4 regions of the Zhaonella formicivorans genome follow, and region 2 is predicted to be linked to each of the others. Evidence: riboswitches for the same ligand, from Rfam matches in the RefSeq annotation. Region 2 holds a riboswitch; each other region holds the start of a gene.
The links. Region 2 has a riboswitch for cyclic di-GMP ahead of EYS13_RS06175 (HD domain-containing phosphohydrolase). Riboswitches for the same ligand answer to the same signal wherever they lie in the genome.

Region 1 (3,283 bases), 530 kb from region 2:
TAGCCTTATCTGAGGAATTCGAAAAAGCCGGAACCGCAATGGCCGCTAAAATACCAATGATTACAACTACCACCATTAGCTCAATCAAAGTAAAGCCCTTCTCATCCTTCAGCAGCTTCCTAAACCATTTCAGCATGGTTTCACCTCCTTTCCCGGTTTCCCACTTAAATAGAACCAATAATCTTAAACATCGGCAACAGGATTGCCAAAATGATGAAACCAACTATACCGCCTAAAAAGAGGATCATCAGCGGTTCGATAATGCTGGAGAGCCTGCTGACCATGTTGTCCACTTCCCCGTCATAGAAGTCGCTGAGTTTCTCCAGCAAGCTGTCCAGCACCCCCGTTTCCTCCCCTATAGCGATCATTTGAATTACCATGGGAGGAAATACTCCGCATTCGGCCAGGGGCCCAGCCATACCCCCGCCATCCCTGATGTTGACCTGAGCCTTGCTAATTCCCTCAGCAACAACCCTGTTACCCGCAGTGCGCTTAACAACCTCAAGAGCCTGGAGAATAGGAACGCCACCTTTTAACAAAGTCCCTAATGTTCGGGCAAAGCGGGAAATGATCACCTTCTGGGTTAAAGCGCCCAATACAGGCGCTTTAAGGGTGAATTTATCCCAAACTGTTCTGCCCCGCTCGGTTGCTAAGCTTTTTTTTACTCCAACGGCAAAAAGTGTTATGGACAATAAGCCAAGATACCAGAAGGTGCGCAAGAAAGCGCTTATGCCCAGAATCACCTTGGTCAAAAAAGGCATTTCCACTCCTAAATTTGTTAAAATCCCTTGAAAGGCAGGTAAAACAAATGTTAAAAGAAAAATCACCGCCAATAATGCCACACATAGCACTACCACCGGATAAGTCATGGCAGACCTTACTTTTTCCCGCATAGCGTGCTCTTTTTCAAAATGAACAGCCAGTCTTGAGAGCACCTCGTCCAACACGCCGCCAACCTCCCCAGCCTCCACCATATTGACCATCAGGTCAGGGATTAACTTAGGATGGGCCCGGAAAGCATCAGCCAGGGTTTCGCCCTTTTGCAAATCCTGGGCAACCTGCCCTATTACCTGGCGCAATGTTCTGTTCTCTGTCTGCTCCTTTAAAATCAGCAATGAGGTTAAAACGGGCAAGCCGGCGTTAATCATGGTGGAAAACTGGCGGCAAAACACCGCCATATGCCGGCCCGGGATTTTTTCCTGTCTGATTGTCCGCCAGGTAATGGATGAGGCTCGCGCTTCGTGGATTGCAGTGATAAATAGTTTCTGCTCCCGGAGCCTCTCCACTGCGGCTTCCCTGTTCTCCGCCTCCAGGAGGCCTTTCACCTGCTGTCCCGATAAATCCCTGGCGCGGTAACTATAAGTTGGCACTACTAAACACTTCCTAAAGCTGAAGAGTACGCAAAAAGCCGGGTACCGGGTTACATGATTAAACCTTCGGCAGCCCGGCTACCATAGACTGTTTGTCTGTAGGTCCGCAGCTTTGCGTCCCTGCCTTTCGACAGGTTTGCCTAATATTTGGGGATCAACACATTATTTGGCTGTGCAGACTATATATTCGCCTTCATGTCTAAAATTCCTTTTTATGCCCGTACATTTTTTATTACAACCCTTTAGTCCAGCATTATATTCACGTTGGCTGGGTCGCTGCCGCGTAAGTATACCTCCTCGCGACCGATTATACCTGCCTGGTAAAGGTTTTTTAATGCCATATCCATTGTTTGCATCCCGTATTTCATTCCGGTCTGAATGCTGGAGTAAATCTGGTGGGTTTTCCCATCCCTGATCAGGTTGCGCACAGCCGGCGTAGCTATGAGTACCTCCACTGCAGCCACCCGCCCGGGACAGTCTACGCGCGGGAGCAGCTGCTGGGAGATAATTCCCTGGAGTGTTTCTGCCAGCTGCACCCGGACTTGGTACTGCTGGTGAGGCGGAAAAGCATCGATAATCCGGTCAATGGTCTGGGCAGCGCTTCCAGTATGTAATGTGGCAAAAACCAGGTGGCCCGTTTCGGCTGCGGTAAGGGCAGTAGCAATAGTTTCTAAATCGCGCATCTCCCCCACCATAATAACATCAGGGTCCTGGCGCAGCGCAGCCCTGAGGGCCGTAGCAAAGCTTTTGGAATCGGAACCGATTTCCCGCTGGTTTACTATGCTTTTTTTGTGCTGGTGCATGTACTCGATCGGGTCCTCCAAAGTGATAATATGGCAGCTGCGCTCAGAATTGATCCTGTCAACCATTGCCGCCAAGGTGGTGGATTTGCCGCTCCCGGTGGGCCCTGTTACCAGCACCAAGCCCTTATTCTTTTTGGTCAAGTCCACAAGTACGGCAGGCAGATTTAGCTCCTCTAGGGCAGGTACTTCAGCATTAATCAGTCTTAACACCATGCTGACGGTGCCCCGTTGGTAAAATGCATTCACCCGGAACCTTCCCAAACCGTGAACAGAGTAAGCAAAATCCAATTCTCCGTTTTGGGCCAAAATCTTAAACTTCTCTTCATCTAGAATTTCTTTTACTAACCCTTCGGTGTGTTCGGGCAATAAAATACCATAACTTTGCTGGGGCTGTAAATCGCCGTTAATCCGGAACACCGGCGGCTTTCCTACAGTCAAATGTACATCAGAAGCCTTAAACTTAACTGCCTGATTTAACAAATCATCAATGGGCATTTTTTCCCTCCTACCAGCTTGCCGTTTCGCTGTAAGCAACCCGCATTACTTCCTCCACTGTAGTCAGCCCGCACAACACTTTTTGTACGCCATCCTCCTTTAAAGTCACCATGCCCTGTTTTACCGCTTGCTGCTTAATAGTTTCCGCCGGCGCCTTTTCCATAATCAGCTCCCGAATTTCCCTGGTAACATGCAGTACCTCATGTATTGCCATGCGCCCTTTATAGCCCGTATTACCGCACTCCCGACAGCCAACGCCTTTAAAAATGGTCAAGTCTCCTTCCGGCTTTGCCAAAAACAGCCTTTCCGCCGCACCGGGTGGGACTTGATATGCCTTTTTACATTTTGGACAAATTACGCGCACTAACCGCTGGGCTACTACACCTGCCACAGAGGAAGCCACCAAAAATGGCTCCGCTCCAATATCAATCAGGCGCGGTAAGGCTCCGGCGGCATCGTTGGTGTGCAAAGTGCTGAACACTAAGTGACCGGTAGTTGCAGCCCGCACTGCAATATCAGCCGTTTCTCCGTCCCTGATTTCACCCACCATAATTACATCAGGATCTTGGCGAAGGATGGAACGCAAGCCGGTGGCAAATGTAAGCCCGGCTTTGG
Region 2 (3,283 bases):
TTTAATCTCATGCGGCCAGAGGGTGCTAATGCCCATGGGCTTTTTAAAGTCTGCAGCTTGCTTAGCACAAAGCTTGTTAGCACCAATGCCGATGGAACAGGGAATACCGGCTTCATGCATAATTTTATTTTGAATCTTCTTTGCTATTTCCAAAGGGTTACCAAAAAGTTTCTCACAACCAGATACGTCTAAAAAAGATTCATCGATGCTAAATGATTCTACCAGGGGTGTGAAGCCATGCAGAATTTCATTGATATGGGCGGAGTAATTAACGTATAGATCCATTTGCGCCTTAACAACAATGGCGTGGGGAATCAAGGCTTTGGCTTCCCATAAAGGCATGCCGGTTGCAAGCTTCGCATATTTCTTACATTCGTAACTTTTAGCTAAAATAATTCCGTGCCGCTTATCGGGGTCGCCCGCCACAATTACCGGTTTGCCCTGCAAAGAAGGATCCATTGCCTGGTGTACCGATGCGTAAAAGGCATTCATATCTACAAGCATTATTACCCGTTGTCCCATTAGCTAATATCCAATAAATCCTTCAGTGGAATAAAAAGTTCACCAAGCTGGTGAAAAAGGACCAGATATGAGCCTTTTACCTTAATAGGTACTCCCATCACTGACTTGATAATACCGGCTCGATAGTACGTAAACCTTGCTGGCCGTGCTAATTCCAGACATTCGCGAAGGCTGTGCTCTAACTCTTCCAAGCGATCTTCCGAGAGCATTGGTTTCTCCACCAGTTTCTTTTTTTCTTCTTTTCGATGTATTGCTTCAGTTACTTCTGGGAGCATTAACCGGTGCATTTCCCAGATAATGTTTTTACTATTGCTCGCCATAAATTCACCCCAAACAAATGTTTGACAATAAAGATGATATCACAGGGAACATTTGTTTGGCAAGGGAGCAGTAATATTAAAATTATGGAAATATAACCAAATTCTTTTCTGCTAATCTTCGACAGCCAAAGCTGCCGAATGAGGCAATCACTCATGCGGCAGTTAAGTTAACATAAAAAATCGAATTTTGTCGTGAAAACACATGATAGATGCCGGCGCCGGTATCCTATCTGTAGACATGGCTTTGGTGTCGGTAGTTATGAATTTGTATTTCGAAAAATGGGGAAGGAGGGCAGGAAAACGGCAATTTTTGTTGAAATAGTTTTATGAGAGAAAGAAATGGAGAGGAATGACCGGGAAGATGAAAGCGTTAGACTATGCTACCAGAACATATGCTCCCCTCGGGGGGGGGGGGGGGTATTATATGTAATTAGTACCATTTTATGGATAATTCTAATTTTCTCCCCTTTTTCTTTGCACTTCTGGTCCTTTGGAACGTTTGCATTTTTAACTTGTCTTTCTAACCTACCTCCTAGGTTTGCCCTTGCGTTTCGTGGGGTTGACAGCGGGGCGCATCAAACCCCTTTCTTGTCAAAGGATTTATTTCCGCATTGTTTCCTCATTCATTTATCCTGTAAGAAGGATTCTTTAAACGCGAACGTTTTGACCGCTGGAGAAACTTTTGTATTCCGGCGATATTGAATCATGCACTTAAAATGTTGGGTAAAAAAACTTTATTGTGCTAAAGGCAAACCACCCGAAAGGGTGGGGCGCAAAGCCATGGGTCTGTAGCCCTAGAGGGTATGACTGCCAGGTTGCCGTGATAAAGGTATTGTTATTGTTTTAAATGTGTTCTGTTGCGGCAGCTCTGGTCGGGCTGTCGTTTTTGTTCATAAAATACGTCTGTCCGTTAATGTTCTGGTATGGAGGTCGACAATAAAATGACGGACAGAAAATTTAAAAAGGGGGCGGTACCTATAGAGCTAACGGGGATAGGCGACCTGTTAAAGTCGATGAAAGAGTCCTGGCCCAGATTATTCCTCCACAGCGCCAATGTGGCCAATCTATGCATGAGAATATGCACTTTCCTCCGTCTTGACGAAGTGGAGCAGGAAATCTTAATTGCCGGGGCGCTCTGCCATGATGTAGGAAAGATGTTAATTTCACGCGACATTATCGACAAGCCGGGACCGCTCACGGAAGAGGAATGGGTGCAATTAAAGGAACACTCCTGGCGGGGCGCCTCGTTGGTTGCAGAGAGGGGAGGGGACAGGCTCCTGGTGGAAATGGTCCGCTATCACCACGAAAGATGGGATGGAAAGGGATACGAGGGTCTGAGGGGACAACAGATCCCCTGGCGCGCCCGGGTCATTGCCTTGGCCGATGCCCTGGATGCCATGGTTTCCTTACGTCCTTACCACTTGCCTTTAAAAATGTATGAAGCGCTGGAAGAAGTCTATCAGGGTGCCGGTTCCCAGTTCGACCCGGAGCTGGTGGCTGCTCTGGCGAAAGAGCCTTTCTGGCAGACTGCCACCTATCGCGACCCGGCCAGGCTGGAAAGGCAGATAGACGAGGAAAAGCAATGGCTTGTACAATTGGCGGATTCATACGTCACGTTGTCACATCCGCTGGTATACGCCCAGAGCCAATGGCTGGACCGTTTGCTGGTAATATTGTGGCAATTGAAAGGAAATGCAGCCGGGAAGGGCTGATAGGCAGAAGGTTGGTGAAAAATGCGACGCGGAGCCATGTTTTCAGTATGCCGGCGAAACGCATTACTATCAGGTTAGATAGAGTGGCAGCTGCAATGCGTTTGAAGAAGGACGCATTTAGCAATAAAGTAATTTACAGACGGTCCGGAGGTGTTCAGCGTGTTGTCTTTATCTGTTAGTTTAGAAGATCAAGCCACCGTCCTGAGGGTAGCCGGGGAACTTGACCTCTCCACTGTACCTGAATTTAAAACTTTTTATGAAAAACATAAACCTATTAACGGGCTGATTGTTTTCGACCTGGCTGGTTTAGAATTTGTGGACTCTACTGGTGTGGGAAGTCTCCTGGCTATCTGGAAAGATCTGAACCAGAACCAACAGCCGTTTTCCGTTTGCAACCTTAGCGAAGATGTTTACGAGGTATTGGATGTGATGGGCGTACCGGCTTTCTTGGGTGAGGAACACTTTAAACGCTCATCATTTTAAATCATCCTGGGCCTTACTGACTACTGCAATTAAGGAGAGGACTCGATGATTTACGAGTTTCTAATCCCGGTGATTATCATTGCTTTTCTTAAAAAAGGGTCACTGCGGCGCCTGTCGGAAACCGAAATAAGGAAGCAGTGGATGATCATATCCGGGTTATTGCTACAGTTGATAGTGATGTTTCTTTACCATCGCGTTTTGTTGATAAACCGGAGTTTTGCCTTTTGGGTAGTTGTTTCCTACTTA
Region 3 (3,283 bases), 1.1 Mb from region 2:
GTCAGCTGGCGGTAAAGTTCCGAAAACTGCCTATAGTGCTTGCGTTCGTCCTCCAAAGCATGGCGAATATTTCGTCTGGCCAAATCATCGGGGGCCATCCTGAGTAAACTAGTATAAAAGGCAATTGCTTCCGCTTCGCCGTGGAGACCTCTTTCCAAATCCATCATAAATTGCTGCCGGTTTTTAAATTGACGGGGCCGCTCAGGACCAGGGTAATGGCTGTTCCACTGGTTATAAGGCGGTTCCCAACCATAATAGGACATGCGAGATTCACCCCTTCTCTTTTCGGACCATCGTCCGACTGATAATACCTGTTATATCTTATGAATTGGAAGGCACTGGTGTTACTGGCAAAGCATTGCTTTCACCGGTCGCCATAATTATAATAAAAACAAAATTCTTTAGGAGTGACTTTTTTATGCAGGACTTTAGCAAAGCCGATTTTACTTTGCTGGCGGGTAGGCTGACTTTATTCAGGAGGATATTAAATGACGAAGCAGTCCAGGCAATGCTGGACTTAACCCGGCAAAGCGCTGAAAACGACAAATTGACCGCCTACAGCAGGCTATTTTTCACTTTGGCTTTGGCGGCAGAGCAGGATGAACACTTTCTGGCCGATGGCTGGAAAAACCATTTGCTAAATTTAATACTGTGGGATGAAAACCCTTTCAGCAGGCAGGCCGGGGGCTGGGCAAGGAAGATCAGCTCCGGGGTGAAAAATGCCGCTTTACACGATTTGCAGTGTTTACACCGCCTTTACCATTGGAAATTTCCCGGCAGGGAGGGCTTGGGATTAGAAGTCCCCGGCTGGGAAGCTCTGCTGGGCCCCGCTCTGCCAAAACGCCGGGCCGTATGCCTTGACTTCAGGCAAAAATTTGAACGGCCAAAGCTTTCTCCAGAAGATTTGAACCAGTGTTTGGAGCTGCTTAGTGCTCATTATGCCAGGGAAGGCATAGGGATTTTTGGCAGGTACCGGGTTCTGCGCTGGGATGGGGAACAAAAGCAGCTGATCGGTGTAAGTGCTCCGGACCCCATCGGGCTTTCTGACTTAATCGGTTATGAGCGGGAAAGGGCCCAGGTGCTGGAGAATACGGAGATTTTTTTGGCGGGCTTACCGGCCAACAATGTGCTGCTATATGGTGACCGCGGGACAGGAAAGTCGTCCACGGTCAAAGCACTGGTGAATTCTTGCGGCAGCCGGGGTTTAAGGCTTTTGGAGGTGACAAAACAGGATCTGGCGGACCTGCCGCTTATTTTACGGCACATCAAGGATTATGCCCTTTATTTTATCCTGTTTATTGACGACCTGTCCTTTGAGGACTACGAGGTGGAGTATAAGGCGCTGAAAGCTGTGCTGGAGGGGGGAGTGGAAGTCAGGCCGAAAAATGTGTTGATCTATGCCACATCCAACCGCCGCAACCTGGTTCGGGAAAGTTTTAAAGAACGGCAGCAGGATGAAGTACATCCTGCAGATACCATGCAGGAAAAACTTTCTTTAGGCGACCGCTTTGGCTTAACGGTGACTTTCATTGCTCCTGACCAAAAGCAATATTTAAAAATTGTGGAGGGCTTAGCCCAAAAGAGGGGCCTAAGTGTTAGTCTGCCTGAATTACAGCGGCAAGCAATCCAGTGGGAACTGCGGCACAGCGGACGTTCCGGCAGGGTGGCCAGGCAGTTTGTAGACTATCTGGAAGGGAAGCTGAGGGGCGAAACTATTAAAACCGGAGAAGGGCAGCATTAATTTAACTTTATAAAACAAAAGAGGAGTTTGGCAATTTATGCCGAATAGTATATGCACTGGTTAAATAGTGTCTTGTTTTGTTAGAAAAAGGCAAACTTGCCGAAAGGCAAGGGCGCAAAGCTGCGGGTCTAAAGACAGAGTCTATGACAGCCGGGCCGCCGAATGCATCCATCCGGGGTTCGGTTTTTTGTTTGTGGTGAGGGAGAACGGATGCAATGTATAAAGTTAAAGGGAGGACAAAAACAGACCGGAGATGCAATTGCCCGTCATGCAAAAGGCAGGTGCTCATCCATTGTGCCAGGGAAGTGCAGTATTCAGTTTACAGCTGTCCCAAATGCGGCTATGTGGAAAAATTATATAATCCGCTTCTTTACGCGGATGCCGGCTTAAGAGCTTAAACCTCCAGACCACGAGTTCCGGCTGTGGTGCTGGGGGTTTTTATTTCAGTTTGTCTTCGGCAATCAGGCAGACAACCAATGTCCAGGCGGGGACGTAGGTGGCCCAGATAAAGTTGGACAGCCAGGGCACGAACCGCCCCGCAAATGCCGGGTTGAAAACGGCATGGGCAACCCCCAGATCGCTGATTAACATCAAAAGCCCTGCCAGCGCAATGCAGTAGGAAGCTCTTGGGAGGAAATAACCCCTGAATACAGTGCATAATGCAGTCCAGGCCAGATAACACAGCACCAGGCCAAAAAAGGCTGCCCCGGGAAGCAGCGTCCAGCCAATATGGGGGTAAAGTTTGAGAAAAGAAGGAGTATAAATAGTCGTTACCACCAGCGCTGCCAGTATTTCATTTCTGTTTTGCCTGATTTTTTTTTGCCATGCATAAATCAATGTCAAATAAGCCAGCAGGAAAAACAATGTGCCTGCCACTTCCCTGTTGACATTAAGTTCAGGCATAGTCCTGGAAAATACAAAGAAAAAGTCGGCTGCCGCCACGAAAAAAACAGCTGTTGTCATCAGTATCTGTTCAGGGTATTTTTTCCTGAGGGCGAAAGCAGTTAAAAAAAGGCTGACCGTGGTGGTGTATTTGACGTAGTATACGGCATTAGAGCAAGGGTAGATATTATCCAGGATTAAAATCAGGACTGTAAGGGGTAAGAATGTTGACAGCACGCGCCGCTGCACGTTGTTCATTTTTTGTGCCCTCCCCTTGGGGGAAAACAGTCTAAGTTATATTACTCTTAACCGCGCAATAGTTGGCGCCTCACGGGGGAGAGGGCCAATCCCTGGTACTCTATATGCCTTCAAGGCTTAATTTAGAATCGGGAACTTGAGTTAAACTGTTTTTGATTAAATAACGCAGAAACTAGAAAAAAATGTTTATTTCATAAATTGAAATAATAACTTTGCCGGAGAAAACCAATAATAAAAAAGAGATGGGAGGTGAACAAATGGCAATCAGGACCAGAGGTTTGATCACCAGCGGGGACAAAAAATATAAGAAACTTGGATCCACTACCAAAGCCGCCGATTTTGAGGCCGGCACAGAACTATCAATTGAAAGGCAGCTTCCCGAATACGCCAGAAGCAATATGC
Region 4 (3,283 bases), 210 kb from region 2:
CTCCACCAGCGGATGGTGGAGTACCGTCTTCTTGCGGTCGATAAAAAATGGAATGCCGTGGTCGGTAAAAACGGTGGCGATTAATTGCTCGTAAGGTTCCAAATCCCTTAAGATCACAGCTATTTCCCGCCAGCGCAAGCCTTGCTCCCGGCTCAGCCTGGCAATCTCTCTGGCAACCCCTTCCACTTCCGCCCGGCGGTTAGCGGCAGCTACTAATTTTATGCGCGAAGTTTGGCCTCGATAAGGAGCGGCAGGGCGCTGAAAAAAGTACTTTTCCAGGTAGGCCAACTCCTCTGCCTCCCGGAAGCGGTAAGGTACGGCAGCAGCAAGCACCACTGGCTCCCTGACTGTTACCCCTAACCGTCGGGCTAAGGACTCCACTTTAAATAAGGTTTCCTTAGTAGGATAAAACAGTTCTGTTTCATTAGGCTTTTGAGAGCTGCCCTTAGGTTCCAAGCAAAGGGTTATCTTCACTTCTCCGGCAACCTGCAGAAGCTTTTCCAATACTTTGTATTCCTGGGGCGTAAAGCCTGAAAAACCGTCCAGCCAGATTTTGGCGTCCTGCACAGTAGGGGACTTTTCTAGGCGTTCAGCCAAGAGCAGCAGGTAGTCATCGGGGTCCAGGTATTGTGAGGCCAGGTATTCCTCTAATTTCTGGTAAAGCAAATAAAGGTCTTGTAGTTTCACGCCAAGCAAACCGTGAGCAGCCAGCAGGCCGGAATCCAAAATCCCTTTAATAGTCGCAGGAGTAAGGCAATAGGCTTTTAATTCAGACAGGGCAGCGGCCAGGCTATCAATAAAACCCGGCTGGTCAGCCGCGCGGTAAAAAAGCTGCAGCTTATCTTTATGCTGCTCCACAAGCCCCCGGAGCGCCATCCTTTTTCCCAAGTCATCCAGCAGTACCCGGGCCGATCCACCTACTTCCTGGAGCACACGCCAGGCTAACCGTTGAAAGCTCAGGACCTGGGCCCGCATAATCCCCCCCAAACCAGGGGTAGAGGCTAATGCCAGTTCATTTTGAAAGGTGGCTTGTTCCGGGACGAGGAGAATTAAAGGCTGGCTTACCTCTGCCTGCTGCAATTCCCACCTGATATCCTCCCAGCAGGTATGGGTTTTGCCCGAACCGGCCCGCCCGAGAATAAACTGTAAGCTCAATGTTTCCCCTCCTCGGCGCATATTTTCAAAAAACCTTTAGTGCATGCTGACAATAAATACTCATCATATACCCTGAAAATCTTAACCCTTGTGTCCGCTCCTTCTTTTGACGAGCCATATAGAGCTCTGAACCAAAAATAATCCTCCCCTCTGCAACAAGGGGAGGTGGCTGTTAAATATTATTTTCCATCAAAAATCTTTCCAATTCAGTTTTAGCCACAATATATGACCTGCCGGGTTTTTTGGCGGACAACTTACCTTTATGGATCAGATTCAATACTTTTTGATAAGCATTTTTTGTAGTGAAGCCCAGCAGTTCTGCAGCCCTTACGGTAGACAAATACTCTTCGTCATCAAGCGCCGCCATGTTCACCGGATGGGTATTTTGCCCAGTGTATTCCACAGGCAGGAGTCCTGCCTGCTTTAGTTCTCTGACCAAACCGAGTATAGTATCTACCTTGGCGTTGATGGTGGTTTGATTTTCCGCTATTTCCCGCAAAACTTCTTTCAACTGCTCTAAACTCTCCGTTTGTTTTTCCGGCTCTTGTGGTCTGCCTTCTTGCCGTCTCCGGGCTGCCCTGTTTGCCTCATTGTAAATAGCGGCTGTTTTCCTGCTGCTGCCCCCAGTCACCACCCCCACCGGCTCCCAGGGATCAAAGATAACCTGGGTATAGCCACATTTGGCACAAGAAAAATAAGCGTTATTAAAACTGCGGAAGCGGTAAATGAGGTAATCGCCTTTACAGGAAGGGCAATTGCCGTAAAACTTCTTTTTCTTGACGGGAAACATCGTAATTCTCCTTTCGGCAGCTGGCTGCCATAGCTTTCAGCTTTAGGCCCTATAGCTTTGCGTCACCGGCTTTAGCCGGTTTTGCCTTTTCGTTGGTTACTATTTTACTTTGCTATTTTTGCAATAAATCCTCCTTTGCAGGCTTAACTTAGTTAAAATTTTTATTTTTATAAAAGCTCACAGCTATGTTCCGCTGTATTTTTACCCTCCTGTACTTGCTCATGACAATTGGCCAACAATTGGGCACAATACTCAATTATTTCGCTCCTGCGCACAATCCCGATAAAGATCCCCATATCATCCTCAACAGGTACAAAATTTTGTACCTTAGCCAAGCTAATTAGATCCAGCATTTCCGCATCAATCCGTACCGGTTTGTTTTCCATCCGGCGCGGCACTTCTTCTAAAGTGTATTTGTGAGCATTTTCAAAGCTCAGACCAGGTGTATTTTTTATCTTCCACAGCAGATCCCCTTCGGTTAGGGTCCCCACGTACCTGCCCTCCCGGTCGATAATGGGAACTGCTGTATAGCGGTGCCGCTCCATTCTTTCTAAAGCTTGCCTAATAGTTGATTGGGGCGTCAAATAAACTACTTCGTCTTTGGGCAAAAGAAAAAAGGCGATGTTCATGGTTGCATTTCCCTCCCAAAGTTATTATAGCTATCTTTGCGAAAATATCACAAGGAATATTTTTTCGCATTTAGGGTAGCAATATAAAGGAGGAAATCTTTTTAAAGAAAAGGATGGGGTAAATTGGACACCATAGAAGAAAACCTGAAATACTTTATGGATAAGCATGGGAAAATATACGAAGCTTACGAGGACTACGGCAAACTGGTCCATTATGAAGGAGGGCCATTGGACGAAAAGACCCGCTGGCTAATCAAAGTAGCGTTGTCAACCGCCTGTCAGTACGAATATGCCTTACGCACCCATATCATTAAAGCAATTAAAAGCGGGTGCACTAGGGAAGAAATTGAACACGCCATCATGCTGGTGGCACCTACGGCAGGATTTCCCAAGACCATGGAAGGGTTTCTAATTTTGAGGCAGGAGATGGGGGAAACACTGTCTTCATAATCACCTGCATAATTAAAAAACTGACCCCCTATCCTACAAGGATAGTAAGAGCCAGCTTATGAACACTTCTCAAATGTATTATTTGCTCTGGACAAGCTCGCACACCGTTAGCGGCTGCAAAGCCTTCGGCCTAGGGCGAAACCTGTCCCGCTCCATAATACATTCGAGCACATAATAGTTTGTTGACAGCCCGACACTCAAGCCTTATAAAGCAGGGAGGTGTTTTAGCTATGCCAACAGCAAACGGTCGTTGACCATA

Region 1: another riboswitch for cyclic di-GMP. It lies ahead of EYS13_RS03405 (type II secretion system F family protein); the one in region 2 lies ahead of EYS13_RS06175 (HD domain-containing phosphohydrolase).
Region 3: another riboswitch for cyclic di-GMP. It lies ahead of EYS13_RS11600 (CpXC domain-containing protein); the one in region 2 lies ahead of EYS13_RS06175 (HD domain-containing phosphohydrolase).
Region 4: another riboswitch for cyclic di-GMP. It lies ahead of EYS13_RS07190 (helix-turn-helix domain-containing protein); the one in region 2 lies ahead of EYS13_RS06175 (HD domain-containing phosphohydrolase).

The regions. Positions count from the first base shown of each region.
Region 1 covers NZ_CP085524.1:707,607-710,889, reverse strand. The annotation lists gene EYS13_RS03410 (type II secretion system protein GspG) at 1-136, opposite strand, end outside; gene EYS13_RS03405 (type II secretion system F family protein) at 165-1,370, opposite strand; cyclic di-GMP riboswitch class I at 1,436-1,521, opposite strand; gene EYS13_RS03400 (type IV pilus twitching motility protein PilT) at 1,613-2,668, opposite strand; gene gspE (type II secretion system ATPase GspE) at 2,679-3,283, opposite strand, start outside.
Region 2 covers NZ_CP085524.1:1,235,355-1,238,637, reverse strand. The annotation lists gene EYS13_RS06185 (DNA polymerase IV) at 1-522, opposite strand, end outside; gene EYS13_RS06180 (YolD-like family protein) at 522-842, opposite strand; cyclic di-GMP riboswitch class I at 1,580-1,665, shown strand; gene EYS13_RS06175 (HD domain-containing phosphohydrolase) at 1,784-2,554, shown strand; gene EYS13_RS06170 (STAS domain-containing protein) at 2,714-3,037, shown strand; gene EYS13_RS06165 (DUF5317 domain-containing protein) at 3,083-3,283, shown strand, end outside.
Region 3 covers NZ_CP085524.1:2,375,989-2,379,271, reverse strand. The annotation lists gene EYS13_RS11610 (ferritin-like domain-containing protein) at 1-263, opposite strand, end outside; gene EYS13_RS11605 (ATP-binding protein) at 419-1,741, shown strand; cyclic di-GMP riboswitch class I at 1,821-1,904, shown strand; gene EYS13_RS11600 (CpXC domain-containing protein) at 1,957-2,139, shown strand; gene EYS13_RS11595 (lysoplasmalogenase family protein) at 2,180-2,881, opposite strand; gene EYS13_RS11590 (hypothetical protein) at 3,139-3,283, shown strand, end outside.
Region 4 covers NZ_CP085524.1:1,441,956-1,445,238, forward strand. The annotation lists gene addB (helicase-exonuclease AddAB subunit AddB) at 1-1,155, opposite strand, end outside; gene EYS13_RS07190 (helix-turn-helix domain-containing protein) at 1,328-1,945, opposite strand; cyclic di-GMP riboswitch class I at 1,958-2,041, opposite strand; gene EYS13_RS07195 (CBS domain-containing protein) at 2,113-2,574, opposite strand; gene EYS13_RS07200 (carboxymuconolactone decarboxylase family protein) at 2,731-3,024, shown strand; gene EYS13_RS07205 (ABC transporter ATP-binding protein) at 3,253-3,283, opposite strand, start outside.